Regions from separate parts of the Pseudomonas sp. B12(2026) genome, predicted to be linked through region 3. Evidence: riboswitches for the same ligand, from Rfam matches in the RefSeq annotation. Region 3 holds a riboswitch; each other region holds the start of a gene.
The links. Region 3 has a riboswitch for cobalamin ahead of AC3B6A_RS03250 (CbtB domain-containing protein). Riboswitches for the same ligand answer to the same signal wherever they lie in the genome.
Positions count from the first base shown of each region.

Region 1: it holds a riboswitch for cobalamin, as region 3 does, so the genes downstream of both, btuB (TonB-dependent vitamin B12 receptor) here and AC3B6A_RS03250 (CbtB domain-containing protein) in region 3, are expected to answer to the same signal.
Region 2: it holds a riboswitch for cobalamin, as region 3 does, so the genes downstream of both, AC3B6A_RS03790 (TonB-dependent receptor domain-containing protein) here and AC3B6A_RS03250 (CbtB domain-containing protein) in region 3, are expected to answer to the same signal.

Region 1 is NZ_CM173430.1:4,321,117-4,330,469, forward strand. It holds gene AC3B6A_RS20055 (cobyric acid synthase) at 1-134, opposite strand, end outside; gene cobD (threonine-phosphate decarboxylase CobD) at 185-1,186, opposite strand; gene cbiB (adenosylcobinamide-phosphate synthase CbiB) at 1,187-2,116, opposite strand; gene bluB (5,6-dimethylbenzimidazole synthase) at 2,113-2,763, opposite strand; gene AC3B6A_RS20075 (cobyrinic acid a,c-diamide synthase CobB) at 2,760-4,055, opposite strand; gene cobO (cob(I)yrinic acid a,c-diamide adenosyltransferase) at 4,084-4,695, opposite strand; gene btuB (TonB-dependent vitamin B12 receptor) at 4,710-6,554, opposite strand; cobalamin riboswitch at 6,669-6,893, opposite strand; gene AC3B6A_RS20090 (ABC transporter permease) at 7,015-8,166, shown strand; gene AC3B6A_RS20095 (ABC transporter ATP-binding protein) at 8,163-8,948, shown strand; gene AC3B6A_RS20100 (MlaD family protein) at 8,950-9,353, shown strand, end outside.
Region 2 is NZ_CM173430.1:783,204-792,556, reverse strand. It holds gene dxs (1-deoxy-D-xylulose-5-phosphate synthase) at 1-1,472, shown strand, start outside; cobalamin riboswitch at 1,506-1,684, shown strand; gene AC3B6A_RS03790 (TonB-dependent receptor domain-containing protein) at 1,790-3,661, shown strand; gene AC3B6A_RS03785 (HAD family hydrolase) at 4,727-5,335, opposite strand; gene tesB (acyl-CoA thioesterase II) at 5,344-6,213, opposite strand; gene AC3B6A_RS03775 (nitroreductase family protein) at 6,227-7,843, opposite strand; gene AC3B6A_RS03770 (GNAT family N-acetyltransferase) at 7,840-8,382, opposite strand; gene AC3B6A_RS03765 (histone deacetylase family protein) at 8,561-9,353, shown strand, end outside.
Region 3 is NZ_CM173430.1:680,555-689,907, reverse strand. It holds gene ccoG (cytochrome c oxidase accessory protein CcoG) at 1-752, shown strand, start outside; gene mapR (GntR family transcriptional regulator MpaR) at 827-2,236, shown strand; gene cobM (precorrin-4 C(11)-methyltransferase) at 2,384-3,130, opposite strand; gene AC3B6A_RS03260 (cobalamin biosynthesis protein) at 3,127-3,543, opposite strand; gene AC3B6A_RS03255 (CbtA family protein) at 3,626-4,324, opposite strand; gene AC3B6A_RS03250 (CbtB domain-containing protein) at 4,450-4,635, opposite strand; cobalamin riboswitch at 4,741-4,959, opposite strand; cobalamin riboswitch at 5,020-5,214, shown strand; gene cobW (cobalamin biosynthesis protein CobW) at 5,449-6,501, shown strand; gene cobN (cobaltochelatase subunit CobN) at 6,682-9,353, shown strand, end outside.

The sequences.
Region 1 (9,353 bases), 2.3 Mb from region 3:
GCCATGTTCTGCGGCTTGAACGGCGCCACCGCCACACCCTGGCGGCGCAGCCAGCGGCACAGCGCGGTCACCAGGGTGCTCTTGCCGGCGTCGGACGTGGTGCCCTGCACCATCAACGTCGCGCCTTGCACCATCAAAGTCGTGCCTTGCACCATCGAGGTCGCGCCCTGCGTCGTCGGCATGCTCATCGCAGGCACTCCATCTGGTTGAAGGTGCGCAGGCCGTGTTCCAGGCGCCGCCAGCCGTCCTCGTCCGGCGGCAGGCCGAAGCGCAGGCTGGCCGGCGCATCGAACAGGCGCACCAGCACCCCCTGGCGCGCCAGGTGCTCGTACAGCGCGCGGCCCTGCATCGACACCGTCCACTGGAACAGCGACGTGCCGCCCTGGGGCGCGAAGCCGTGCTCGCCCAGCAGCCCGGCCAGGCGCCGGCTGGCCTCGGCCAGCTCGCGGCGGCGCTGGACGTGTTCGTGGAAGTCGCCGAGCACCGCCTGCGCCACCCAGCGCGTCGGGCCGTTCACCGCCCAGGGGCCGAGCAGTTGCGCAAGGCTCGCCAGCAGGCGCGGCTCGGCGCAGGCGAAGCCCAGCCGCGCGCCGGCCAGGCCGAAGAACTTGCCGAACGAACGCAGCACGATCAACCCCGGCCGGCTGGCGCAGCTGGGCACCAGGCTCTGCTCGGGGGTGCAGTCCATGAACGCCTCGTCCACCACCAGCCAGCCGCCGCGCGCCTGCAACCGCGCGTGCCACTCCAGCAGCACGCCGGGCTCGATGCGCCGGCCGGTAGGGTTGTTCGGGTTGACCACCACCAGCACGTCGACGTGCTCCAGCTGCTGGGCGACCTCCTGGTCGCCGACTTCCCGCAGGATGTGCCCGGCGCTGCGCCAGGCCTCGGCGTGCTCGGCGTAGCAGGGCGAAACCACCCCGACCCGGCCCGGCCGGCGCAACCTCGGCAGCAGCTGGATGGCCGCCTGGCTGCCGGGCAGCGGCAGCAGCTGCTCGGCGCCGTAATAGCGGCGCGCGGCGGCCTCCAGGCCGTCGTCGTCTTCCGGCAGGCGCATCCAGGCGCCGGTGGGGACGTCCGGCAGGTTCCAGGGCCAGGGCGAAAGGCCGGTGGAGAGGTCCAGCCACTCCGCCAGCGGAATACCGTAGTGCTGCGCCGCCCGGCGCAAGCGGCCACCATGTTCGAGCATTCAGAGCACTCCCAGGATCAGGATCAACGCCAGCCACAGCAGCACGCCCTGGCGCACCAGCGCCAGCGCGCGCCAGATGTCCGCCGCGCCCGGCGCCGGGCCTTCGCCCAGTTGCGGGCGTTCGTGCAGCTCGCCGTGGTAGCGCGCCGCGCCGCCCAGCGCCACGCCCAGGGCGCCGGCGCCGGCGGCCATCACCGGGCCGGCGTTGGGGCTGTCCCACTGCGGCGCCTGGCTGCGCCAGCAGCGCAGGGCCGGGCGGGTGCGGCCGAGCAGCGCGTAGGTCAGCGCCACCAGCCGCGCCGGAATGTAGTTGAGCAGGTCGTCGATCTTCGCCGCCGCCCAGCCGAAGCGCTCGAAGCGCGCGTTGCGGTAGCCCCACATCGCATCGAGGGTATTGCTCAGGCGGTACTGCACCACGCCCGGCGCGCCGGCCACGGCGAACCAGAACAGCGCGGCGAACACCGCGTCGCTGCCGTTCTCCAGCACCGATTCGGTGGCGGCGCGGGCCACGGCGGTGTCGTCCAGCGCAGCGGTCTCGCGGCTGACCATGTAGCCCACGCGCCGGCGCGCTTCGTCCAGATCGCCGGCGCGCAGGGCCAGCGCCACCGGCTCGGCATGCTCGCCCAGGCTGCGCAGGCCGAGGGCGGCGTACAGGGCGAGCGCCTGCACCAGCCAGCCGACGTAGGGCAGCAGGCTGAGCAGCAGCGCGACCAGGGTCAGCGGGACCACCGCGATGATCCAGGCGGTGACGCCGTGGCTGCGCCAGCCAAGGCCCGGCGTATCGCTCGCGGCATCGCTGCGCGAGCGGTTGAAGCGGCGCTCCAGGCGATCGGCAAGGCGTCCGAAGGCCACCAGCGGATGCCCGCGCTTCGGCTCGCCCAGCACGGCGTCCAGCGCCACGCCGAGGACGCTCAGCAGCGCCAGGCTCATGGCCGCTCTCCCCAGCGATCCTCGAACAGCAGCTCCTCCAGCGGGCGCGGCTGGCGCCAGCCTTCGAGGGCCAGCATCGGCGCCGGGTAGAACTGCTCCACCGGCCCCAGGCAGATCACCGCCACCGCCTCGGCGCCGGCGGGCAGGCCGAGCAGCTCGCCCAGCGCGGCCGGGTCGAACAGCGACACCCAGCCCATCCCCAGCCCCTCCGCGCGGGACGCCAGCCAGAGGTTCTGGATGGCGCAGGACAGCGAGGCCAGGTCCATCTGCGGCAGGGTGCGGCGGCCGAACACGTGGCTCTCGCGGCCGTCCATCAGCGCGGCGACCAGCAGCTCGGCGCAGTCGAGCACGCCTTCCACCTTGAGCCGCATGAATTCATCGGAACGCTCGCCCAGCGCCTCGGCGGTGCGCACGCGCTCCTCCTCCACCAGGCGGTGGATCGACTGGCGCAGCTGCGGCCGGGTGATGCGGATGAAGCGCCACGGCTGCATCAGGCCGACGCTGGGCGCCTGGTGCGCGGCTTCCAGCAGGCGGGCGAGCAGTTCTGGCGCCACCTCGCCGCCACTGAAGTGGCGCATGTCGCGGCGCTCGGCGATGGCGCGGTAGAGCGCGGCGCGCTCCTCGGGGCTGTAGGCGTGCTGGGTCATGGTCGGAACAGTGCCACTGCGGCATCCGGGGCGGACGGCAGGTAGAAGTGGATGTAGGACGCGGTCAGGCGGTCGCGGCGGAACACCGCCTCGGCCACCGGCTTGTCGTTCGGGCAGACGCCCCGGGCCAGCGGCGCTTGCGCGCTGTCCAGCAGCGAATGGTGGAAGGTGTGGCCGCGCAGGGTGCCTTCGGGCAGCGTCACCGCCTGCAGCGCCAGCGCGGCGAGGCGCTTCTGCATGCGCGCCTCGCCGGGCAGCAGGCCGAGCAGTTCGGCGCGTTCGCCGGCCACGTCGGTCAGCGCGTCGAGCAGGTAGAGCATGCCGCCGCACTCGGCGAGGATCGGCTTGCCGGCGGCGTGGTGCGCGCGGATCGCCCGGGCCATGGCCTGGTTTTCCGCCAGCGCGCGCAGGTGCAGCTCCGGGTAGCCGCCGGGCAGGTAGAGGCTGTCCACCGCCGGCAGCGCTGGGTCGCGCAGCGGCGAGAAGAACCGCAGATCGGCGCCCAGCTCGCGCAGCAGGTCGAGGTTGGCCGGGTAGAGGAAGGCGAAGGCGTTGTCCCGCGCCACGCCGATGCGCACGCCGTCGAGGCGAGCGTGAGCCGCACACGGCTCGGGCGCGGCGAAGCTCACCGGGGCCGGCAGTTCAGTGCCGGCGCTGGCGGCCAGGGCATCGGCGGCGGCGTCCAGGCGGGCGTCGAGGTCGGCCAGTTCGTCGGCCTGCACCAGCCCCAGGTGGCGGCTGGGCAATTCCACTTCGGTGTCGCGCGGCAGCGCGCCGTACCAGCGAATCCACTCCGGCAGGCTGTCGCGCACCAGCTCCAGGTGGCGCTGGCTGCCGATGCGGTTGGCGAGCACGCCGGAGAACGGCAGGTCCGGCTGGTAGGTCGCCATGCCGACCGCCAGCGCGCCGAAGGTCTGGGCCATGGACTGGCCGTTGATCACCGCCAGCACCGGCACGCCGAAGCGGCGGGCGAGATCGGCGGCCGAGGGCGAGCCGTCGAACAGGCCCATCACGCCTTCGATGAGGATCAGGTCGGCGTCACCGGCAGCCTCCCAGAGCAGCCGGCGGCTCTCGGCCTCGCCGACCATCCACAGGTCGAGCTGGTAGACCGCCGCGCCGCTGGCGCGGGCAAGGATCATCGGGTCGAGGAAGTCCGGGCCGCACTTGAACACCCGCACCTTGCGCCCGAGACGCGTGTACAGGCGCGCCAGGGCGGCGGTCACGGTGGTCTTGCCCTGGCCGGAGGCGGGGGCGGCGATCAGCAGCGCGGGGCATTGGCGGGAATCGGGCATCAGGCGCGCTCCGGCACGAGGGAAACCATCAGAACTCCACCCCTTTCTGCGCCTTGATCCCGGCCTTGAAGGCGTGCTTCACCAGGCCCATCTCGGTCACGGTATCGGCCGCCTCGACCATCGCCGGCAGCGCGCCGCGCCCGGTGGCGACCACATGCTGCATCGGCGGGCGGGCGGCGATGTCGGCGAGCACGCTGTCCAGTTCCAGGTAGCCGTGCTTGAGGGCGATGTTCACCTCGTCCAGCACCACCAGGCCGACCTGCGGATCGCTCAGCAAGCGGCGGGCGACCTCCCAGGCTTCGTGCGCCTTGGCGATGTCGCGCTGGCGGTCCTGGGTCTCCCAGGTGAAGCCCTCGCCCATCACGTGGTAGCTGACCTCCTCGGGGAAGCGCCGGAAGAAGGCTTCCTCGCCGGTGGTCGCGGCGCCCTTGATGAACTGCACCACGCCCACCTTCAGGCCGTGGCCCAGCGCGCGGGCGACCATGCCGAAGGCCGCGCTGCTCTTGCCCTTGCCGTTGCCGCTGTGGACCAGGAACACGCCGCGTTCGTCCTGGGCCTGGGCGATCTTCTCGTCGACCACGCTCTTCTTGCGCTGCATGCGCGAGCGGTGGCGCTCGTCCTTGTCCGGGGATTCGCTCATCGGTCTCTCTCCTCTCAAAGGGCCTGGTAGCGCACGCCGAAGAGTACGGCGCGGCCGGGCTGCCGGTAGCCTAGGGTGGTCTGGTAGTCGGCGTCGAACAGGTTGCCCAGGCGCGCCTGCAGGCGCCACTCCGGGGTCAGTTGGTATTCGCCGCGCAGGTCCAGCGTAGCGAAACCACCGAGGCAATTGCGGTTGGCCAGGTCGTCGTAGCGGCGGCCCTCGGCGTGCAGACTGGCGCCCAGGCTCAGCGCGTCGAAGCGCCGGTCGAGGTCCAGGTTGAACAGTTGCCGGGCGCGGCGCGGCAGCTCGTTGCCACGGCTGCCGCTGGCGCGGCTCTCCGGGTCGAGCAGGCTGGCGTTGGCGTTCCACGTCCAGTCCCGCCACTGGCTGCCCAGTTGCAGCTCGACGCCACGGATGCGCGCCTGGTCGATGTTCTCCGGCGCCTGCAGCGCCGAGTCGTAGGCGATCAGGTCGTCGATCGCCGTGCGGTACAGGTTCACCGCCCAGTGGCCCCAGCCGTGGCGGCCGTCCACGCCGAGCTCCAGGCTGCGCGAGGTTTCCGCGTCGAGGTCGGGGTTGCCGTAGCCGGGGTAGTAGAGCTCGTTGAAGGTCGGCGCCTTGAAGGCCGTGCCGTAGCTGGCGAAGGCGCGCACCGCGTCGGTCAGCGCATAGCCCCAGGCGAGGTTGCCGGTGTTGCGGCTGCCGAACTGCTGGTTGTCGTCGTGACGCAGGCTCAGCTGCCAGTCGTGGCGTCCGGCGCTGCCGAGGTACTGGGCAAAGGTGCCGCGGTTGTCGCGGGAGGTCACCGCGTAGTCGGTGGAGCTGCTCAGCGCGTCCCGCTGCCAGTCGTAGCCGAGGGTCAGGGTCTGGCCGGGCGCCAGTTCCAGGTCGTTCTGCCAGGACGCGGTGTCGCGCCGGCTGTCGAAGCGCGAGTAGAACGCGCCGTCCTGATAGGCGTCGGCGTTGTCCTCGCTGCGCCCGGCGGACAGGCTCACCCGCCAGGGCTCCAGCGGGGCGAAGCGCGCGCGGCCGCCGATCACCCGCTGCACGCCCCGGGTGTAGGCATCGAAGCCCCGGGTGCGGCGGCTGTTCACCGCGTCGAAGTCGTTGTGCGAATCGCTCTGCAACAGGCTGCCGTCCAGCTCCAGGCCGTTGTCGAAGCGATAGCCGGCGCGCAGCGAGCCGGCAAGGTTGCGGTAACCGTCGCTATCCGGCTCATGGCCGCTGGCGCCGTCGGCCCTGGCGTCGATGCCGGCGGTATCCAGGCTGGAGACGCCGAGGGCGAACCAGCCGCGCCCGTCGCTGGCCGAGGCCCCGGCGCTGCCTTCGTAGGTGCCCTGGCTGCCCGCGCCGGCGTAGGCCCAGGGCCTGAAACCCTGCTCCGCCGCCTGGCGGGTGAAGATCTGGATCACCCCGCCGATGGCCTCGGAGCCGTACAGGCTGGAGCGCGGCCCGCGCACCACCTCGATGCGCTCGACCAGTTCCAGCGGCAGGTCCTGCAGCGAGGCGCCGCCGGAGGACACCGAGCCGGCCTTGACGCCATCGATCAGCACCAGCACATGGTCGGATTCGCTGCCGCGCAGGTAGAGGCTGGTGGCCTTGCCGGGCCCGCCGGCGTTGCTCAGGGAGATGCCCGGCAGGCGCCGCAGCAGGTCCGGCACCGACTGCGCCTGGGCGCGTTCGATGTCCGCGCGGTCCAGCACGCCGACCGCAGCGAGGCTCTGCCCGGCGCGTTGCCCGGTGCGGGTGGCGGTCACCAGTTGATCGTCGAGCACCAGCGGCGTGTCGTCCGCCGCCAGGCCGATACAGGAAAAGCCGCCCAGCGCCAGCGCCGTCGGCCAATAGAGGAAATGCTTCACGTGAACTCACTCCGCCGCTCTCACCCGCGCGGCTCTGACCGAAAAAGGCAGGCGGAGGACGGGAACGCCCCGGCAGCGCAGGCCGGCCGGAGCGATCGGCAGCGCCTCCCGCGATGCCATGGCTTGCAGCAGGCCGGTCTCCGGGCTTGCGAGTGGCGCCGTGAGAGGCTCCGGAAACCGCGCCTTCCCATGCCGGTGGCACAGTGGCGAAATGCGGTTCGATGCTCGCTTACCGTTGCGGGGGCAGCGCCGGACTGGTCGACCCGGAGGATCGAATTCACCGGCTTCCCTGTTTCACCCCCGACTTGCGCCGGGGGCACCTGAAGCAGGCGCGCAGCTTAGAGGCTCGCCGCCCGGGGCGTCAATTGAACAGGCTGTCGCGGCCCCCGCCAAAGCCCGCGCCAGAGCGGCCAACAGGTGAAACACAACGCAGCTGGTGGCACCGCAGAAACTCGCTAGAATGCGATGCATGACGACTGCACAACCCGGCCGACTCCAGCTCGATACCCGCTCCAGCCCCCCGCTGATGCACGTCAGCGGCGACTGGACGCTGGCGCATTTCGCCGCGCTGGAGGCCCAGGTCGCCGACGCGCGCCAGGGCGGCCAGCCCGCCGCGCTGGACTTCGGCGACCTCGGCGCGCTCGACACCGCCGGCGCGGCGCTGCTCTCCGACGTCATCGGCGGCGCGCGCATGGGCCAGCTGGAGCAGATCGCCCGCAACCTCTCCGCCGAGCGCCAGGCCCTGCTGCGCGCCGTGGGCGGCGCCATCACCCAGTGCCGGCTGGACGAGCGCAAGCCGCCGCCGGGCAACGCCATCGTCGATGTGCTCGAACGCATCGGCATCGGCTCCGTCATCTTCTGGGGGCATCTGGTCGGCGTGCTCGGCTTCATCGGCCTGACCCTGCAGACCCTGCTGCGCAGCCTGCCGCGCCCGCGCCGCTGGCGCCTCACCTCGCTGGCCGCGCACATGGAGCAGACCGGCCTCAACGCCGTGCCCATCGTCGCCCTGCTCACCTTCATGGTCGGCGCGGTGGTGGCCTTCCTCGGCGCCACGGTGCTGAGGAAGTTCGGCGCGGCGATCTACACCGTCGACCTGGTCGGCTTCTCCTTCCTGCGCGAATTCGGCGTGCTGCTCACCGCCATCCTCCTCGCCGGCCGCACCGCCAGCGCCTTCACCGCGCAGATCGGCTCGATGAAGGCCAACCAGGAGATCGACGCCATCCAGGCCCTGGGCATGGACCCGGTGGAGCTGCTGGTGCTGCCGCGGGTGCTCGCGCTGCTGCTGACCCTGCCGATACTGACCTTCCTGGCGATGCTCTCCGGCATCTTCGGCGGCGGCGTGGTCTGCGCCCTGAGCCTGGACATCTCGCCGCGCCTGTTCCTCTACATGCTGCAGAACGACATCGCCGTGCAGCACTTCCTGGTCGGCATCGTCAAGGCGCCGGTGTTCGCCTTCATCATCGCCGTGATCGGCTGCCTGGAAGGCTTCCGCGTCAGCGGCAGCGCGCAGTCGGTGGGCGAGCACACCACCTCCGCGGTGGTCCAGTCGATCTTCGTGGTGATCCTGCTGGACGCGGTGTTCGCGCTGTTCTTCATGGAGATGGGCTGGTGAGCGAACCGATCATCGCCGTCCGCGACCTGGCCAACCGCTTCGGCACCCACGCCGTGCACGAGCACCTCGACCTCGACGTGATGAAGGGCGAAATCCTCGGCGTGGTCGGCGGCTCTGGCACCGGCAAGTCCGTGCTGCTGCGCAGCATCATCGGCCTGCGCCAGCCCAGCGAAGGCAGCGTGCAGGTGTTCGGGCAGAACCTGCAGGCGCTGGCGCCGCAGCGACGCTCGCAGCTGGAGCGGCGCTTCGGCGTGCTGTTCCAGAACGGCGCGCTGTTCTCCTCGCTGACGGTCAGCGAGAACATCTGCCTGCCGCTGATCGAGCACGCCCGGCTGTCGCGCAACGACGCCGAATTCATGGCCAAGGTGAAGATTTCCCTCGCCGGCCTGCCGCCGGATGCCGGCGCCAAGTACCCGGCCGAGCTGTCCGGCGGCATGGTCAAGCGCGCCGCCCTGGCCCGCGCCCTGGCGCTGGACCCGGACATCCTGTTCCTCGACGAGCCCACCGCCGGCCTCGACCCCATCGGCGCGGCGGCCTTCGACCAACTCATCCTGACCCTTCGCGACGCCTTCGGCCTCACCGTGTTCCTGGTCACCCACGACCTGGACACCCTCTACACCATCTGCGACCGCGTCGCCGTGCTCTCGCAGAAGCGCGTGCTGGTGGTCGGCCCGCTGGAGCAGGTCGCCGGGACCGACGACGCCTGGGTCCGGGAATACTTCCACGGCCCCCGTGGCCGCGCCGCACAGCAGGCCACGCAGCCCCTGCGGGAGGAAAACTGACATGGAAACCCGCGCCCATCACGTGCTGATCGGCCTCTTCACCCTGATCGTCTCCATCGGCGCGCTGCTCTTCGCGCTGTGGCTGGCGCAGTCGACCAACGACCAGAAATACAAGTTCTACGACGTGATCTTCAACGAGGCGGTGACCGGTCTCTCCGAGGGCGGCACCGTGCAGTACAGCGGCATCCGCGTCGGCGACGTGGTGTTCCTGCGCCTGGACCCGAACGACCCGCGCAAGGTCCGCGCGCGCATCCGCGTCTTCGAGAGCACGCCGATCCGCGAGGACACCCGCGCCAAGCTGGCGCTCACCGGGGTCACCGGCCAGGCCATCATCCAGCTCTCCAGCGCCGCCCAGGACAGCCCGCCGCTGGTCAGCACGGAAGGCAACATTCCGGTGATCAAGAC
Region 2 (9,353 bases), 100 kb from region 3:
AGGGCTCGGGCCGCAAGTCGGTGGCGGTGATCGGCGACGGCGCGCTGACCGCCGGCATGGCCTTCGAGGCGCTCAACCACGCGTCGGACGTCAAGGCCGACATGCTGGTGGTCCTCAACGACAACGACATGTCGATCTCGCACAACGTCGGCGGCCTGTCCAACTACCTGGCCAAGATCCTCTCCAGCCGCACCTACAGCAGCATGCGCGAAGGCAGCAAGAAGGTGCTTTCGCGCCTGCCCGGCGCCTGGGAGATCGCCCGCCGCACCGAGGAATACGCCAAGGGCATGCTGGTCCCCGGCACGCTCTTCGAGGAGCTGGGCTGGAACTACATCGGCCCGATCGACGGCCACGACCTGCCGACCCTGATCGCCACCCTGCGCAACATGCGCGACCTCAAGGGCCCGCAGTTCCTGCATGTGGTGACCAAGAAGGGCAAGGGCTTCGGCCCGGCCGAGATCGACCCCATCGGCTACCACGCCATCACCAAGCTGGAACCCGAGGGCGCCGCCGCCCACGCCGCGCCGAAGAAGGCCGGCGGACCGAAGTACTCCGGCGTGTTCGGCCAGTGGCTGTGCGACATGGCCGCCGAGGACCCGCGCCTGGTCGGCATCACCCCGGCGATGAAGGAAGGCTCGGACCTGGTGGCCTTCGCCGACAGGTTCCCGGACCGCTACTTCGACGTCGCCATCGCCGAACAGCACGCCGTGACGCTGGCGGCCGGCATGGCCTGCGACGGCGCCAAGCCGGTGGTGGCGATCTACTCCACCTTCCTGCAGCGCGGCTACGACCAGCTGATCCACGACGTCGCGGTGCAGAACCTCGACGTGCTGTTCGCCATCGACCGCGCCGGTCTCGTGGGCGAAGACGGTCCGACCCACGCCGGCAGCTTCGACCTCTCCTACCTGCGCTGCATCCCCGGCATGCTGGTGATGACCCCCAGCGACGAGAACGAACTGCGCAAGCTGCTCACCACCGGCCATCACTTCGACGGGCCGGCGGCGGTGCGCTACCCGCGCGGCACCGGCCCCAACGCCTCCATCGAACGGGCGCTGGCGCCAGTGGAAATCGGCAAGGGCGTGCTGCGCCGCGAGGGCAAGGCCGGCAAGGTCGCCTTCCTGGTGTTCGGCGTGCAGCTGGCCGAGGCGCTGAAAGTCGCCGAGCGGTTCGACGCCAGCGTCGCCGACATGCGCTTCGTCAAGCCGCTGGACGAGGAACTGGTGCGCCAGCTGGCCGCCAGCCACGAGCTGCTGGTGACCGTCGAGGAAAACACCGTGATGGGTGGCGCCGGCGCCGCCGTCAGCGAATTCCTCGCCCGCGAGAACCTCCAGCAGCCGATCCTCCACCTGGGCCTGCCGGACTACTACGTGGAACACGCCAAGCCCGCGCAGATGCTCGCCGAGTGCGGCCTCGACGCCACCGGCATCGAAGCCTCGGTGGCCGCGCGCCTGGAAGCGCTCGGCAACCGCTGAGCGCATCCCTCCCCCGGAGTATTGCCAGTGAACGGGCGCACCGACTAAGGTGCGCCCGTTTTCGTTCGAGGTAACGGGAAGCAGGTGAAAGACCTGCGCTGCCCCCGCAACGGTAACCGACCGCAGGCCCTGGCCTGCCGCGCTGCGAACCGCCACTGTGCATCCGCATGGGAAGGCCGCGAGCGTGGGTGTCGGCAGCCCGGAGACCGCCCCCGAACGCCCAGACAGGTGTTGCGGAGGGCCGCACCGTCAAGTGCGGCCCGCCGCCCTTGCCACGCCCTCCTCGAAAGTCATCCGACCGCTTTTGAGGACGTTCCATGAAACTGACCCGACTCGCCCTGGCCACCGGCCTGCTGCCCGCCCTGGCCTGCGCCGACGCCAGCGTCGCGCCCGACGACGTCTACGCCCTGCCCGCCCTGGTGATCACCTCCGGCCGCCAGGTCCAGCCGCGCGCCCAGGCCACCTCCGCCAACAGCGTGTACACCCGCCGGGAGATCGAGCGCCTGCAGGTGCGCAGCGTGCCCGAACTGCTCAAGCGCGTGCCCGGCGTGCAGATCGGCAGCTCCGGCGGGGTGATCTCCTACTCCGTGCGCGGCACCGGCACCGCGCAGACCCTGGTGCTGGTCGACGGCCAGCGCGTCGCCTCGGCCAGCACCGGCATCGCCCGCCTGGACTACCTGAGCATCGACAACGTCGAACGCGTGGAAGTGACCCGCGGCCCGCGCTCCTCGCTGTACGGCGCCGACGCCATCGGCGGGGTGATCCAGATCTTCACCCGCCGCGGCGAGGCCGGCCTGCACCCGGAAGTGCGCCTGGCGGCCGGCAGCCACGGCACCTTCGAGCGCAGCGTGAACCTGTCCGGCGGCGACCAGCGCACCACATTCAACCTCGGCGGCAGCCTCGACGAGCGCGACGGCTGGGACCGCACCAGCGACAACGTCGGCGCCGACAGCGACGACGACGCCCAGCGCAACAAGGCCGTGCACCTGAACCTCGACCACCGTTTCAACGAGGACTGGAAGGCCGGCCTGAACCTCAACGACCAGCGCGGCAAGAACGAATACGACGACGCCTACAACTTCGAACCGGGCTCGCCGCGCGACGAATTCCGCGTCAGCAGCTACAGCGCCTACCTCGACGGCCAGTTGACCGACATCTGGAACAGCCGCCTGGAGCTGGGCCGCAGCTTCGACCGCAACAAGGCCGTGGGCGCCGCCGACAGCTGGAACAACGGCACCCTGGAAACCACCCGCCACTCCGCCGGCTGGATCAACCGCCTGCAACTGGACGCGGCCAACCAGCTCACCCTCGGCGCCGACTGGTACGAAGACCGGGTCGAGGGCACCACCGTCTTCGCCGAGGACCAGCGCGAGAACCACGCCTTCTTCGCCCAGCACAGCTTCAAGGGCGACCGCTTCGGCACCGAGCTGGGCCTGCGCCACGACGACAACCAGGCCTACGGCAGCCAGAACAGCTGGAACGCCGCCTTCAGCCTGCCGGTGGGCGACAGCCAGAGCTGGATCGCCAGCTACGGCGAAGGCTTCCGCGCCCCCACCTTCAGCGACCTCTACTACCCCGGCGCCGGCAACCCGAATCTCAAGGCCGAAACCTCGAAGACCTACGAACTGCAATGGCGCGGCGACTTTTCCGGCACCCAGCTGGAAGCCTCGCTGTACCGCACCGAAATCGACGACCTGATCGCCTGGGACAGCGCCAGCAACCAGCCGGAGAACATCGCCAAGGCGCGCATCGACGGCTTCGAGGCCAGCATCGCCCGCGAGGTGCTGGGCTGGCAGGCCGCCCTCGGCCTGAGCCTGATCGACCCGCGCGACCGCGACAGCGGCCACACCCTGCCCTACCGCGCGCGCCGCACCCTGAGCCTGGACCTCGACCGCCAGTTCGGCGCCTACGGCGTCGGCGGTTCCTGGCGCGCGGTCAGCCAGCGCTACGACGACGCGGCCAACACCCGCCAGCTCGCCGGCTACGGCGTGCTCGACCTGCGCACCAGCTGGCAGGCCAGCGACGAGGTGCGCTTCGACCTGAAGCTGGATAACGCGCTGGACCGCGATTACACCCTGGGCGACTACCTGCGCCCGACCAGCCCGATGGACTTCATGGGCGAACCCCGCCCGTATCAGGAACCGGGCCGTACCGCGCTGCTGGCGGTAACCTGGACGCCGGAGCTTTAAGGACCGCTTTTCCGTAGGAGCGAGCTTGCTCGCGAACCCGCTCGACGCCGGCCCTGCCGGCGGATCGCGGACAAGGTCCGCTCCTACAGGGTGCACCGCTTTCGTAGGAGCGGAGCTTCTCCGCGATGCTTTTGTCTTTTGTTTGGGCTGGGGTGTTTCTGCGCCGCTTCGGCGTGTGCTGAGCGATTTGGTTTCGCCCTCCCGGGCGAGTCCCTTTTGGGGCCCCAAAAGGAACCAAAAGGGCCCGTCCCGGCATCCGGGTCTTCGCTTCGCTCAGACTCCCCTCGCTCCGGTATTGCTCCGAGGGTCGGCTTGCAAGGGCCATCCATGGCCCTTCAAGCCTCTCGCGGCATCCATGCCGCTCGCCCCTCTGCGCAATACCTCCACTCGGCCTCCTGACGGGACCCTGCGCGCGCCTGAAACCTTGGCTGCTCCATGCTGGGAGCAGCTTTTCGTAGGATGGCGTGGAGCGAAGCGATACCCATCAGGCGGATACCGCTCCGCGTTACCCATACGCAGAACAAGAGCATCGCGGACGGAGTCCGCTCCTACGGTGGGATTGGCTTTTGTAGGAGCGGACTCTGTCCGCGATCAGCCCGGCTCAAGAGCTTCGCGGACAAGGTCCGCTCCTACACGAGCAAATCCCGGGCACGCTGTGCTTTGGGATTTGGCTTTTGAAGACTTCCAGAGGAATCTCCGCGCGCGCCGGAGCGCCCCTTCAGGAGGCCGAGTGGAATCGGAGTTTCAGGGGTTGAGCGGCATGGATGCCGCGAGAGCGTTGTCGGGCCAGGGATGGCCCGTCAACGCGGGCCCCTGAAACTCCGATGGAGCGAGGGAACCCCGGCGAAGCCGGGGCCGGATGATGGGGCAGAGACCTTTGCCTACTTTGTGGCGTTTGACAAAGTAGGTCGCCCGAGGGGGCGAAACAAAGAGTCCCAGCACACGCCGAAGCGGCGCAGAAACACCGAACAAGACGGCGGGTAACTCACCCTACGATCCACAGGCCACATTTCCCGGCAACCGCAGGAGCAAGCCACACCCGCCATTCGCGGACAAGGTCCGCTCCTACAAAACCCCCGCCATCCTTCCCAGCTCCGCGCAATCGCGCGCGTGCCAGTCGGTCAGTTCGGGCCAGGGGTTTTCCGGCAGGTGCTCCGGCAGATTGACCAGCGCGCTTTGCGCCCCAGCCGCGCGGGCGCAGTCGAGGTCGAAGCGGTAGTCGCCGACCATCAGCATCCGCTGCGGCGCCACGTCCCAGCGTGCCGCCAGGCGCAGCAGGCCGTCCGGGCTGGGCTTGGGCTCGGCCTCGCCGCGGCCGAGGATATCTTCGCTGCGGAAGCAATCGCCGATGCCGATGGCATCCAGGGTGATCAGCGCCAGCTCATGGGCGTTGCGGGTGAGGATGCCGAGGCGGTAGCCCGCGCCGTGCAGCGCGCGCACCAGCTCCACCGCGCCGGCCGCCGCGGTGGACGCCACCGCCAGTTCGCGCTCGTGCTCCAGCAGCCAGGCGTGCTTGGCCGCCGCCTCGTCCTCCGGCAGCGCGGCCAGATGAGTGAGGATGTCGTGCTCCTGGGGAATGCCCAGGGCCCGCTTGATCGCCGGGAAGTCGTGCACCGCCAGGGTCAGGGTGCCGTCCATGTCGAACACCCAGTGACGCACTTCACTCAGGAGCATGCCAAGCGTCATGCCCAGTCCTCGCGGTGGCGGATCAGGCCTTCCTGGGTCGACGAGGCGACCAGCTGGCCATCGCGGTTGAAGATGCTGCCGCGCACGAAGCCGCGGCCATTGCCGGCCCAGGGGCTGTCGATGGCGTAGAGCAGCCACTCGTCCGCGCGCAGGTCGCGGTGGAACCACACGGAGTGGTCGATGGTGGCGACCTGCATGTCCTTCTGCCACACCGAGCGGCCGTGGGGCAGCAGCGAGGTGGTGAGGAAGCCGAAGTCCGAGGCGTAGGCGAGGATGTACTTGTGCAGCGCCGGCACGTCCGGCAGCTTGCCGTCGGCGCGCAGCCAGAGGTACTTCACCGGCTCGCCGACGGAGGGCTCGTAGGGGTCGTTCTGGGTCACCGGGCGGATTTCGATGGGCTTGGGGTAGAGCAGCTTGTCGTGGATCAGCTCGGGGAACTGCTCGGCGCTGCGCTGCTTGAGCTCCAGGTCCGTGGGCAGGTTCTCCGGGCCGACCACGTCGGGCATCGGGATCTGGTGCTGGAAGCCTTCCTCGTCGGTCTGGAACGAGGTGCTCAGGGCGAAGATCGGCTGGCCCTTCTGGATCGCGGTGACGCGGCGGGTGCTGAAGGTGCCGCCGTCGCGCACGCGGTCGACCTGATAGACGACCGGTTTGCTGGCATCCCCCGGGCGCAGGAAGTAGCCGTGCATCGAATGCACGTGGCGCTCCGGGGCCACCGTCTGGCTGGCCGCCGACAGCGCCTGGCCGAGCACCTGCCCGCCGTACAGCTGGCGGAACCCGAGGTCCTGGCTCATGCCGCGGAACAGGTTCTCCTCGATAGGCTCCAGGCCCAGCAGAGCCACCAGGTTGTCCAGGATCTGGGTCATGTGCGTGGTTTCCTCAATTGCGGTCTTGCTGAAGTGGGAGGCGGCGCGGCGCCGGGTAGGCGGGAAGGCTGGTGAGGCGTTCGTCCCATACCGCGCGGCCGATAGTGAAATGATAGAGGCTGACCGGGCAGTCCGGCCCCCCGCCGAGCAATTCGTCCAGCGCCGGATCGAAATAGCAGCCGATGCCGGTGCCCGACAGCCCCGCCGCCTCGGCCTCCAGGTAGAGCAGCTGGCCGACCTGCCCGGCTTCCCAATACAGGCGCGGGTAGGTCCAGGCGCCTTCGCCCAGGGCGGCGTCGAGGTCGGCGAGCATGGCGAAGGCGACGCAGCCGTCACTGGCGATGTCCTGGCCGCAGGAGAGGAAGGCGGACAGCCCGCGCGCATCGCCCTCCAGCAGGCGGTACAGCGGCAGGCCCGAGTCGCCGGCCGGTTGCCACTGGAAATCCTCGCGCAGGCCGCCCGGCGCGCGGCCGCTGCGGCCCAGCCAGTAGAGCCCGGGCGCCAGGCCCTGGACGCGGTGGACGAACAGCAGCAGGTCGATGCGCGCCGGCTCGCCAGTGCAGGCCAACGGCACCGGCGAGCGCTCCGGCAGCAGGCGGCGCAGCCAGGCATGGAGCAGTTCGGCCTGGATGCCGCTGCGGCCGTCCATGGCCTGGGCGCTGCGCCGGCGATGGAGGATCGGGCGCAGTGGCAGGCCGGGGTTATCCACGGCGGGTTCGGCTTCCTGCGCGGACCAGTCCCGCACCGGCAGCGCGGGCGCGCGGCACAGCGGATGCACACGCTCCAGCTCCGGCCAGTGCCGGTAGTCCCGCGACAGGCGATTGGGCGTGCCGCTCAGCGGCAGATCGGCGAGGCCCTTGAGCAAGGTATCGGGCAGCGGGAACTCAGCGGCCTGCGGCGGACCGACCCACAGCAGCGCGTCCACGCACTCGCGCTCGTCGAAACCGCCGCGGTCGAGGCCGAACACGGCGTCCAGACGCGCCTCGGCAACGCCGCGCAGCAGACGCACCTCCCAGCCCTGGATGGCCGCCGCGATGCCCAGGCAGGCCAGCGCATGGCCCAGGTCGTGATTGCAGTAACGGTAGGCGCGCTCGCCATATTTCCAGGCCTCGCGCCAGGCGATGCTGGCCAGCGCCAGCAGGCAGCCGCCGGCCGGAAGCGCCGCGTCCAGTCCGCCGGCCAATGACGCGGGCAGCTCGGCGCGCACCTCCAGCACATGCTCGTCGGCGCTGTAGTGCGCCAGCAGCGCGGGGTTATCCACAGCCCCCGGGGGCAGCAGCAGATAGGCCTCGGTCGGGTGCAGGTTGCCGCTGGACGGATTGACCCGCAGCGCCCAGCGGCTGCCGCCGGCCTCCTTCCAGGCCGACAGCGCCAGGCTGTCGTAGAGCAGCTGCGAGAGGCTCTCCAGGGTCAGCGGCGCGGGCTGGCCGATGGGCCCGGCGAACACCTCGTCGTAACCCGGCGACTCTTCCTGCGGCCGCTGCAGCAGCTCGATGACGCGCGCGCCGGCATAGCGGCGGAACGGCGCCGGCTGGGTCGCCCAGTCGAGCTGGCCGGGGCCGGGGGCGAAGCGCTCCGGGCGGTGGCTGCTGAGCGCGTGGTAGGCGCGCACGCCGTCTGCGGGTGTCATGGCCGACGAATCCGGTAGAGCACGTGCCGCCGCAGCGCATGGCCTTCCGGCAGGCGCGGATGCTCGAAGTCGCCGGCCTCGTCCCGCTGCATGCCCAGGCGCTGCATCAGCCCTTGCGACGGCAGGTTGGCCGGCACGGTGAAGGACACCACTTCCGCCAGCCCCAGCGAATCGAAGGCGAAATCCAGCACCGCGCGCGCCGCTTCCAGCGCGTAGCCCTGCCGCCAGTAGGCGCGGTTGAAGCGCCAGCCGATTTCCACCGCCGGAGTGAACGCCGCCTCGAAGGGCACCCACTGCAGGCCGAGCACGCCGATGAACGCGCCGTCGTCGCGGCGCTCGACTATCCACTGGCCGAAGCCGTGCGCGTCGAAGTGCAGCAGGACGCGCGCGGCCAGCAGGTCGCTGTCCTCGCGGCTCAGGCAGGCGGGGAAGTGGCGCATCACCTCGGCATCGGCGTTCAGCGCGGCGAAGGCCGGCAGGTCGGCGGCGCGCCAGGGTCGCAGGAGCAGGCGCCCGGTGCTCAGGCTGGGAATGTCCATCGGCGGCATCGCGGTTCATCGAAGACGTACATGATACCCGGCGAAAGGCACGCAGGCGGCAATCCGTCGGAACGGGCGCAATCGATCAGGCCCCTCGGGGCCGGCGCACGGCCGGCCCTTTCATCCGCCTGCCCCGGCGACGTACCCTGTGGCGCATCGCCTTCGCCCCGCCGACGCCATGCCGCTGCCCCTGGTCTACCACGACGACTACAGTCCGCCGTTTCCGGACAACCACCGCTTCCCGATGGAAAAGTTCCGCCTGCTGCGCGATCACCTGGTCGACAGCGGACTGACCCGCGACACCGAGCTGCTGCGCCCGGAACCCTGCCCTGTGGATATCCTCGCCCTGGCCCACGACCGCGCCTACATCGAGCGCTATTGCAGCGGCGAGATGGGCCGCGAGGAACTGCGCCGCCTCGGCCTGCCCTGGAGCGAAGCGCTGGCCCGGCGCACCGTGCGCGCGGTGGGCGGCTCGCTGCTCAGCGCGGAACTCGCGCTGAAGCACGGCCTGGCCTGCCACCTGGCCGGCGGCACGCACCATGCGCACCACGACCACGCCTCGGGCTTCTGCATCTTCAACGACCTGGCGGTGATCAGCCTCTACCTGCTGGAAAGCGGCAAGGCCAACCGCGTGCTGATCTTCGACTGCGACGTGCACCAGGGCGACGGCACCGCGCGCATCCTGGAAAACGTGCCGGACGCGGTCACCGTCTCGCTGCACTGCGAGAAGAACTTCCCGGCGCGCAAGGCGCAGAGCGACTGGGACATCCCCCTGCCGCTGCACCTGGGCGACGCCCAGTACCTGAAGGTGGTGGAAGAGGCGCTGGACTACCTGCTGCCGCTGTACCAGCCGGACATCGTGCTCTACGACGCCGGCGTCGACGTGCACCGGGACGACGCCCTGGGCTACCTGCAGCTCACCGACGCCGGGCTCGCCGCCCGCGACGAGCACGTCATCCGCCGCTGCCTTG
Region 3 (9,353 bases):
GCGAGCAGGTGTGCATCCACATGTGCCCCTACTCGCGCTTCCAGAGCGTGATGTTCGACAAGGACACCCTGATCATTTCCTACGACGCGGCGCGCGGCGAATCCCGTGGCGCGCGCCGCAAGGACGCCGATCCCAAGGCCCTCGGCCTGGGCGACTGCATCGACTGCTTCCAGTGCGTGCAGGTCTGCCCCACCGGCATCGACATCCGCGACGGCCTGCAGATCGCCTGCATCGGCTGCGCCGCCTGCATCGACGCCTGCGACTCGGTGATGGACAAGATGGGCTACGACCAGGGCCTGGTGCGCTACACCTCCGAGCGCGCGCTGGAAGGCGGCAAGACCCGGCTGCTGCGCCCGCGCCTGATCGGCTACGCGGCGGTGCTGCTGGCGATGATCGGCGCCTTCGTCTGGGCGCTGCAGGCGCGGCCGCTGATCAACCTCGACGTGGCCCGCGACCGCGGCCTGTTCCGCGAGAACGCCGCCGGCGAGATCGAGAACATCTACAACCTCAAGCTGATCAACAAGACCCAGCAGCCGCAGCACTACCAACTGAGCCTCGCCGACGGCGCCGGCTACCGCCTGCAGGGCGTGCCGGAGCTGCTGCTGCAACCGGGCGAGATCCGCGACTTCGCCGTCTCGGTGGCGAGCCTGGCGCAGAGCGGCGCCGCCGGATCGGTGCCGCTGCACTTCAGGGTCAGCGACGGCAATGAGGCGATCGACGCCGCCAGCACCTTCGTCTCGCCGGGGCGCTGAGCATGGCGCGCGAGCTTGGCGTGGCGGCGCCGCAGCGCCTAGAGTGGGCGGACGCTCCCACTCCCCAGGACAAGATGAAGCGCTATGAGAAGTTCGCCGACGAGATCGCCGGCCTGATCCGCAGCGGCGTGCTCGCCCCCGGGCAGAAAGTCCCCTCGGTGCGGCACGCCAGCCGCACCTACGGGGTCAGCGCTTCCACGGTGTTCCAGGCCTATTACCTGCTGGAGGACCGCGGGCTGATCGTCGCCCGTGCGCGCTCCGGCTACTTCGTCCGCGAGCACGTGCAGCGCGCCCTGGCCGAGCCGGAGATAGCCCGCCACGACGCGCAGACCACCGAGGTGGATGTCAGCGAACTGGTGTTCTCGGTGCTCAGCTCGATCAAGGACCCGGACACCGTGCCCTTCGGCTCGGCCTTCCCGGCCCCGGAGCTGTTCCCCCTGCCGCGCCTGGCGCGCTCCATGGCCCACGCCGTGCGCGACATGGACCCACGCTCGGTGGTGGCCGACCTCGCCCCCGGCAGCCACGCGCTGCGTCGGCAGATCGCCCTGCGCTACATGGTCGGCGGCATGCCGCTGCCGGTGGAGGAACTGGTGGTCACCAACGGCGCGCTGGAAGCGCTGAACCTGTGCCTGCAGGTGGTGACCCGTCCGGGCGACCTGGTGGCCATCGAGGCGCCGGCCTTCTACGCCAGCCTGCAGGTGCTGGAGCGGCTGAAACTGAAGGCGGTGGAAATCCCCGTGCACCCGCGCGAGGGCATCGACCTCGACGTGCTCGCCGACAGCCTGGCGCGCCTGCCGATCAAGGCCTGCTGGTTCATGAGCAACTTCCAGAACCCGCTGGGCGCGAGCATGGCCGAGGACAAGAAGCGCGCCCTCGCCGCCCTGCTGGCCCGGCACCAGGTGCCGCTGATCGAGGACGACGTCTACGCCGAGCTGTACTTCGCCGCCCAGGCGCCGAAGCCGGTGAAGGCCTTCGACAGCGAGGGGCTGGTGATGCACTGCAGCTCCTTCTCCAAGAACCTGGCGCCGGGCTACCGGGTCGGCTGGGTGGCCGGCGGGCGCTACGCCGAGCAGATCGAGCGGCTCAAGCTGATGACCAGCCTGTCGGCCTCGGTGCCGGCCCAGGCGGCCATCGCCGACTACCTGCAGCACGGCGGCTACGACCGCCACCTGCGCAAGCTGCGCCACGCCCTGGAAAGCCAGCAGCACGCCATGCTCGCCGCCGTGGCCCGGCACTTCCCCGCCGCCACCCGCGTCACCCGGCCCAGCGGCGGCTACTTCCTGTGGCTGGAGCTGCCCGAGCACATCGACGCGCTCAAGCTGTTCCAGCTCGCCCTGGCCCAGGGCATCAGCCTGGCGCCGGGGCCGATCTTCTCCGCCACGCGGCGCTTCGGCCATTGCCTGCGGCTGAACTACGGCCACCCGTGGACGGCGCGCAGCGAACAGGCCATGGAAACCCTCGGGCGAATCATCCACTCGCTGTAGCCCCGAGCGCCGTGGCGGCCCTTCGTAGGAGCGGATCTCATCCGCGATCCGGCCGAAAGGCCGGCGCCCAGGGTTTGCACCGCTATCGCGGTGATCGCGGATAAGATCCGCTCCTACAAAAGCGGGCCTCGCGCCATCCCCGGCGCCTCACGGGCGATACAGGTGCGCATGCCCCGCGCTGTACAGCGACGAATCGGCGAAACCCTCCGCGCCCAGCACCTTGCCCACCAGGATCAGCGCCGTGCGGCGGAAGCCCTTGGCGGCGGCCTTGGGCAGGATGTCGCCGAGGGTGCCGGTGACCTGGTCCTGGTCCGGCCAGCTGGCGCGGTGGATCACCGCGACCGGGCAGTCGGCGCCGTAATGCGGCAGCAGCTCGGCGACGATCGACGCCAGCTGGCCGACGCCCAGGTGGATCGCCAGGGTGGCGCGGTGCTGCGCCAGCTCGGCGAGGGACTCGCCCTCGGGCATCCGCGTCCGGCTTGCGTAGCGGGTCAGGATCAGCGTCTGGGAAATATCCGGCAGGGTCAGTTCGCAACCGAGGATCGCCGCGCAGGCCGAGGTGGCGGTGACGCCGGGCACGATCTCGTAGGGAATGCCGCGTTCGCGCAGGTGGCGGATCTGCTCGCCGATGGCGCCGTACAGCGACGGGTCGCCGGAGTGCACCCGCGCCACGTCCCGGCCCTCGGCGTGGGCCTGCGCCAGCAGCGCGACGATCTCGTCCAGATGCAGCTCGGCGGTGTTCACCACGCGTTCGGCGCTGTGCCCTTCCAGCACCGCCGGCGGCACCAGCGAGCCGGCGTAGAGGATCACCGGACAGGCACGGATAAGCCGCTGGCCCTTGACCGTGATGAGCTCCGGATCGCCGGGGCCGGCGCCGATGAAGTAGACCGTCATGGCTGTTCCTGTTCGGGTGCATCGGGGATGAAGGCCAGCGCGCAGGTAGCCTGGTCGCTGCGGCGCTTGCCCACCAGCAGCCGCGCTGGCGCGCCGCCCTGGGCTTCGGCCTGCAGCAGCGCCGCGGCTTCGGCGACGCTGGCGCTGCCGGTGGCCGTGCGCACCGCCTCCGATGGCTCGCCGAGGCGCTTCTCGCAGGCCGCCAGCTGTTGCGGGGTGAACAGCGCCAGCGGCAGGTCCAGCGCGGCGGCCAGGGCGCTCAGCCCTTCTTCGTCGGCCTTCAGCGTGGCGCTGGCCAGCGCGGTGAGATTCGACTCGTCGAGCCCGGCTTCCGCCAGGGTGTCCCGTAGCAGCGCGCGCAATTCATCGAGCGGGCAGCCCCGGCGGCAACCGAGGCCGGCAACCAGCGTCATGATCAGTCTCCTGAAATGGCCTCTGAAAATGAAAACCCCGCAGGCGGCAGGGCCGGCTGCGGGGTGGAGCATAGCGCCGGAATCAGGCCGACGGTGCGAAGCGGCGGAACAACCAGACGGACACGACGCCCAGGGCCGCCCAGAACACCGCGTTGGTGAGCAGCGAGGCGACGACGAACTCCCGGGCGAGGCTTTCCGGCGCGAGGCTGGCATGCACCTCCGGCTGCGGCGCGCCGACCAGGTGCGGCACCACCAGCAGCGCCAGGCCCACGCCGCGCAGCAGCCAGGCGCGGCTGAACACCAGCAGCGCGAGGCCGGCGGCGGTGGCGGCGGCGGTGCCGATCCACCAGCCCTGCCGCAGGCCCAGGTCGGCGGCGGCGGTGCCGGGCACTTCCGGCGGCAGGCCGAGGGATGGCGCCAGGGTGAACACGGCGAAACCGGCGAGGCCCCAGAGCAGGCCCTCGGAGGTCCTGCCCGGCTCGCGCAGGGTGAACAGGCCGGCCAGCATCAGGGCGAAGCCCACCGCGACCACCAGGTTGCCGCCGGTGGTGGAGAGGATGCGCTGCCAGCCGTCTTCCGGCTCCCAGGCCTGCGTGTCGTGGTGGTGGCCGGCGGCGGCGCCTTCGGCGTGCTCGTGGCTGTGCTCGGCCACGGGTTCGGCCTGCTCGTAGGTCTCCGCCTTGAGGATCAGCGGGGACACCCACAGCAACTGGACCACGGTCAGCACCAGCGCCGCGATCAGGCCGGCGAACCCGGCGGTCCGGGCGATACGTTTGATCATTTTTCTTCTCCGCACTCTCGGGCCGCACGGGGCAGGCGAAGCGACGCCGCGACCGCCTCGAACGGGCAGTCAGGGACGCTTCAATTCAGCCGGCCGACGCGCAGCCGATTGGATTCAGGGCCGCATCAGTGGCAGGGGAAGCCGGCGCTATGGCGAGTGTCATGCGCGGCGTTGTGCACCGCCTCCAGGTGCGAGAAGCCGGCGAAGTACACCAGCAACGCACCGAGCAGGCTGGCGCCGACGGCCAGGGCGATGCGCTTGGAAAGGGGGATGGAAGTGCTCGACGCGTGCGTCAGGGTGCTGCTGGACATGAACGTTCCCTCTGAAAGCTGAGTAGAGAACGCAGAGGTTGAACGCATTCGAACGCGCCGGAACCGGTCGCGCCACGGCCTGCGCCCGCCCACCGCGGGTTTGCCAAAAACGAAGGATTCCAGGCCGGTCTCCGGGCTTGCGACGCCAACCGGAAACTCCGGCCGGGCGGGTCAGCCTTCCCATGCCTTGGCACAGTGGCTACTGACGACCCTCGATGCGCTTACCGTTGCGGGGGCAGCGCCGGACTGGTCCTTGCGGACGCACCGGCTTCCCGTTTCACCTCGCGCACGTCGGCGCGAGACACCTGAAACCGCGCTAGCTGACCACGGCGGCCGGCAGGCGTCAACCGATCCCCGGCGATTGACCGCCTGGCCTGCGCTGCGTAGCCTTCTGGGCTTCGAGGTTCTCCGGCGCTGGCCGGAGCTAAGAGGGAACGTGGAAATCTTCGGATGCGCCACGGCTGCCCCCGCAACTGTGAACAGCCTGTCTCTTCATGTGCCACTGCCGATTCGGGCGGGAAGGCGAAGGGATAACAAGCGGCTGTGAGCCAGGAGACCTGCCTCGTGACTGGTTTTCGATCTGCTGCGCGTCGGCATAACGGCGTTAAAAATCGGCTCGAGATGCTCATTTGCTAAAGCAAACTCCGCTCTCTCGCCGCTTTTTGCCTTGTTCTGCTCTAGCTCGCGAGATCCGGAACCGGTTTGTTCTCTACACGACAACCGGGCGGGGTGATCCGGTGGCGACCTTCGTTGCGCGGCGAACCCGCGCGCGCGCCCTTCATCCGCCTTCCAACTTCCGCTTGCGAGGCGCGCATGAAAACCCTGGCCAAACTCCCCGTCACCATCGTCACCGGCTTCCTCGGCGCCGGTAAGACCACCCTGCTCCGCCACATGCTCGACAATGCGCAAGGCCGCCGCATCGCGGTGATCGTCAACGAATTCGGCGAGCTGGGCATCGACGGCGACATCCTCAAGCAGTGCGCCATCGGTTGCAGCGAGGAAGAAGCCGCCGGCCGCGTCTTCGAGCTGGCCAACGGCTGCCTGTGCTGCACCGTGCAGGAAGAGTTCTTCCCGGTGATGCGCGAGCTGGTGGCGCGCCGCGGCGACCTCGACCAGATCCTCGTCGAGACCTCCGGCCTGGCCCTGCCCAAGCCGCTGGTGCAGGCCTTCCAGTGGCCGGAAATCCGCAACGCCTGCACCGTCGATGCGGTGATCACCGTGGTCGACAGCCCGGCCGTGGCCGCCGGCACCTTCGCCGCCCATCCCGAGCAGGTCGACCAGCAGCGCCAGCAGGACCCGAACCTCGACCACGAATCGCCGCTGCACGAACTCTTCGAAGACCAGTTGGCCAGCGCCGACCTGGTGGTGCTGAACAAGGCCGACCTGCTCGACGCCGAGGCGCTGGCCCGGGTGCGCGCCGAGGTCGCCGAGGAGCTGCCGCCGGCGGTGAAGATCGTCGAGGCCAGCGCCGGCCAGCTGCCGCTTTCCGTGCTGCTGGGGCTGAACGCCGAGGCCGAGCTGCACATCGACAGCCGCCCGACCCACCACGACCATGAAGGGCACGAAGACCACGATCACGACGAGTTCGACTCCTTCCACGTCGACCTGCCGGAAGTGGAAGAACGCGCCCTGCTCGACACGCTGAACGCGCTGGTCGAGCGCCACGCCATCCTGCGCATCAAGGGCTTCGTGGCCATCCCCGGCAAGCCCATGCGCCTGCTGGTGCAGGGCGTCGGCAAGCGCTTCGACAAGCATTTCGACCGCGCCTGGCGCGGCGACGAAACCCGCGCCACGCGCCTGGTGGTGATCGGCCAGGAGCTGGACCAGGCCGCCATCGCCAACGCGCTGCGCACCGCCCTGGCGTGATTGCGTAGGGTGGCGTGGAGCGCAGCGATAGCCACCACCGATGATGGGCATCGCAGGCTCCACCCATCCTACGACCATGCCAATCCCCTGCAGGAGCGAGCTTGCTCGCGAACGGCCCCGCAGCGGGGTTTGGTTCGCGAGCAAGCTCGCTCCTACGAAGAGCCACTACCGAGCAAACCCATGCACCTGCTGCGCACCCAACCCGGCGGCTTCGTCCCCGACGACGGCATCGCCCACCTGGCCCAGACGCCCGCCGAGCTGGTGATCCTCTGCAGCGGCGACTCGCACCTCGCGCTGCTCGCCGAGGCCGCCCGCGGGCTGCCGGCGGACTACCCGAGCCTGCGCCTGGCCAATCCCATGCAGTTGCAGAACCACGCCTCGGTGGACCTCTACGTCGACGAGGTGCTGCGGCACGCCAGGGTCATCCTGATCTCGGTGCACGGCGGCGTCGGCTACTGGCGCTACGGCATGGAGCAACTGGCGGCGCTGGCCGAGCGCGGCGCCACGCTGATCGCGGTGCCCGGTGACGACAAGCCCGACCCCGAACTCACCGCCCTGAGCAACGTCCCGCCAGCGGACGCCGAACGGCTCTGGCAGTACCTGCGCCAGGGCGGCATGGGCAACGCCCGGCAGTTCTTCGCCTGCCTCGCCAACCGCCACCTGCAACGCGACTATGCCTGGAGCGAACCGCAGACGCTGCCGCGCGTGGCGCTCCATCACCCACAAGCCGGCAGCTGCGACCTCGCCCGCTGGCAGGCCGACTGGAACGCGGACTGGCCCGTCGCCGCGCTGCTGCTCTACCGCACGCACCTGCAGGCGGCGAACACCGGCTTCATCGACACCTTCTGCGAACGCCTCCGGCTCCAGGGCATCAACCCGCTGCCCATCGCCGTGGCTAGCCTCAAGGAAGCCGCCTGCCTGGACGCGGTGGAAAACCTGCTGGAGGCCGCCGACGCCGAGCTGATCATTAACACCACCGGCTTCGCCCAGTCCAACCCGGAAGCGCCGCAGGAGCGGCCGTTCAGACGCGACGTGCCGGTGCTGCAAGCCATCTGCTCGCTGGACAACTTCGACCTCTGGCGCGCCAACCCGCAGGGCCTGGGCCCGCGCGACCTGGCCATGCACATCGCGCTGCCGGAACTGGACGGCCGCATCATCACCCGGCCGATCAGCTTCAAGGGCCTGGCCTGGCGCAGCGAGCGCAGCCAGAGCGACGTGGTCTGCTACCTGCCGCACCTGCCGGGCATGGACTTCATCGCCGAACTGGCGCGGCGCTGGATGCTGCTGGCACGCAAGGCCAACGCCGACAAGCGCGTGGCGCTGATCCTGGCGAACTACCCGACCCGCGACGGGCGCATCGGCAACGGTGTCGGCCTGGATACGCCGGCCGCCGCGCTGAACATCCTCCGCGCGCTGGAGGCCCAGGGTTACCCGGTCGCCGGCCTGCCCGACTCCGGCACGGCGCTGATCCAGCAGTTGCTCGGCGGCGTCAGCAACGACCTGGACAGCCTCGACCTGCGCCCCTGCGCGCAGAGCCTGGCACTGGACGACTACCTCGCCTGCTTCGCGCGCCTGCCCGAAGCCAACCAGCAGGCCGTGCGCGAACGCTGGGGCGAACCGCAGCAGGACCCGATGTTCCGCAGCGGCCGCATGATGGTCGCCGGCCTGCGCTTCGGCCTCGGCTTCGTCGGCATCCAGCCGGCGCGCGGCTACCAGCTCGACGCCGCGGCGATCTACCACGATCCCTCGCTGGTGCCGCCCCACGGCTACCTCGCCTTCTACTTCTGGCTGCGCGAGGTGTTCGGCGCCGACGCGGTGGTCCACGTCGGCAAGCACGGCAACCTGGAATGGCTGCCGGGCAAGGGCGTCGGGCTCTCCGAGGAGTGCTGGCCGGACGCGATCCTCGGCCCGCTGCCGAACCTCTACCCGTTCATCGTCAACGACCCCGGCGAAGGCGCCCAGGCCAAGCGCCGCGCCCAGGCGGTGATCATCGACCATCTGATGCCGCCGCTGACCCGCGCGGAAAACTACGGCCCGCTGCGCGACCTCGAACGCCTGGCCGACGAGTACTACGACGCCTCCCTGCTCGACCCGCGCCGCGCCAATGAACTGCGCGGCGACATCCTCGTGCTGGTGCGCGAAACCGCGCTGGACCGCGAGCTGGGCTTGCAGCTGAGCGACGATCCGGAAAGCTGGCTGCCGCAGCTGGACGCCTACCTCTGCGACCTCAAGGAATCGCAGATCCGCGATGGCCTGCACGTGTTCGGCGAGTCGCCCGTGGGCGAGCTGCGCCGCGACACGCTGCTGTCGCTGGTGCGCATCCCGCGCGGCGACGGGCGCGGCGGCAACGCCAGCCTGCTGCGCGCGCTGAGCGAAGATCTGCAGCTGGGCCGCGATCCGCTGGACGAAGCCTTCGCGCAAGCCTGGGAAGGTCCGCGCCCCGATGTGCTGCTCGCCGTGAGCGACGAACCCTGGCGCAGCAACGGCGACACCCGCGAGCGTCTGGAGCTGCTCGCCCTGCGCCTGATCGACGGTTCAGCCAGTGCCCCCGGAAGCGCCAGCGCGGCGGTGCTCGCCCAGTTGCACGGGCAGATCGCGCCGACGCTCGACGCCTGCGGCGCCAGCGAAATCGGCCACCTGCTCGCCGGCCTCGATGGTCGTTTCGTCCCGCCCGGCCCCAGTGGCGCGCCCAGTCGCGGGCGGGTCGACGTGCTGCCCACCGGGCGCAACTTCTTCACCGTCGACGTGCGCAACCTGCCCACGCCCACCGCGTTCCGCCTCGGCTTCCAGTCCGCCAGCCGCCTGCTCGAACGCCACCTGCAGGACCACGGCGACCACCTGCGCCAGCTCGG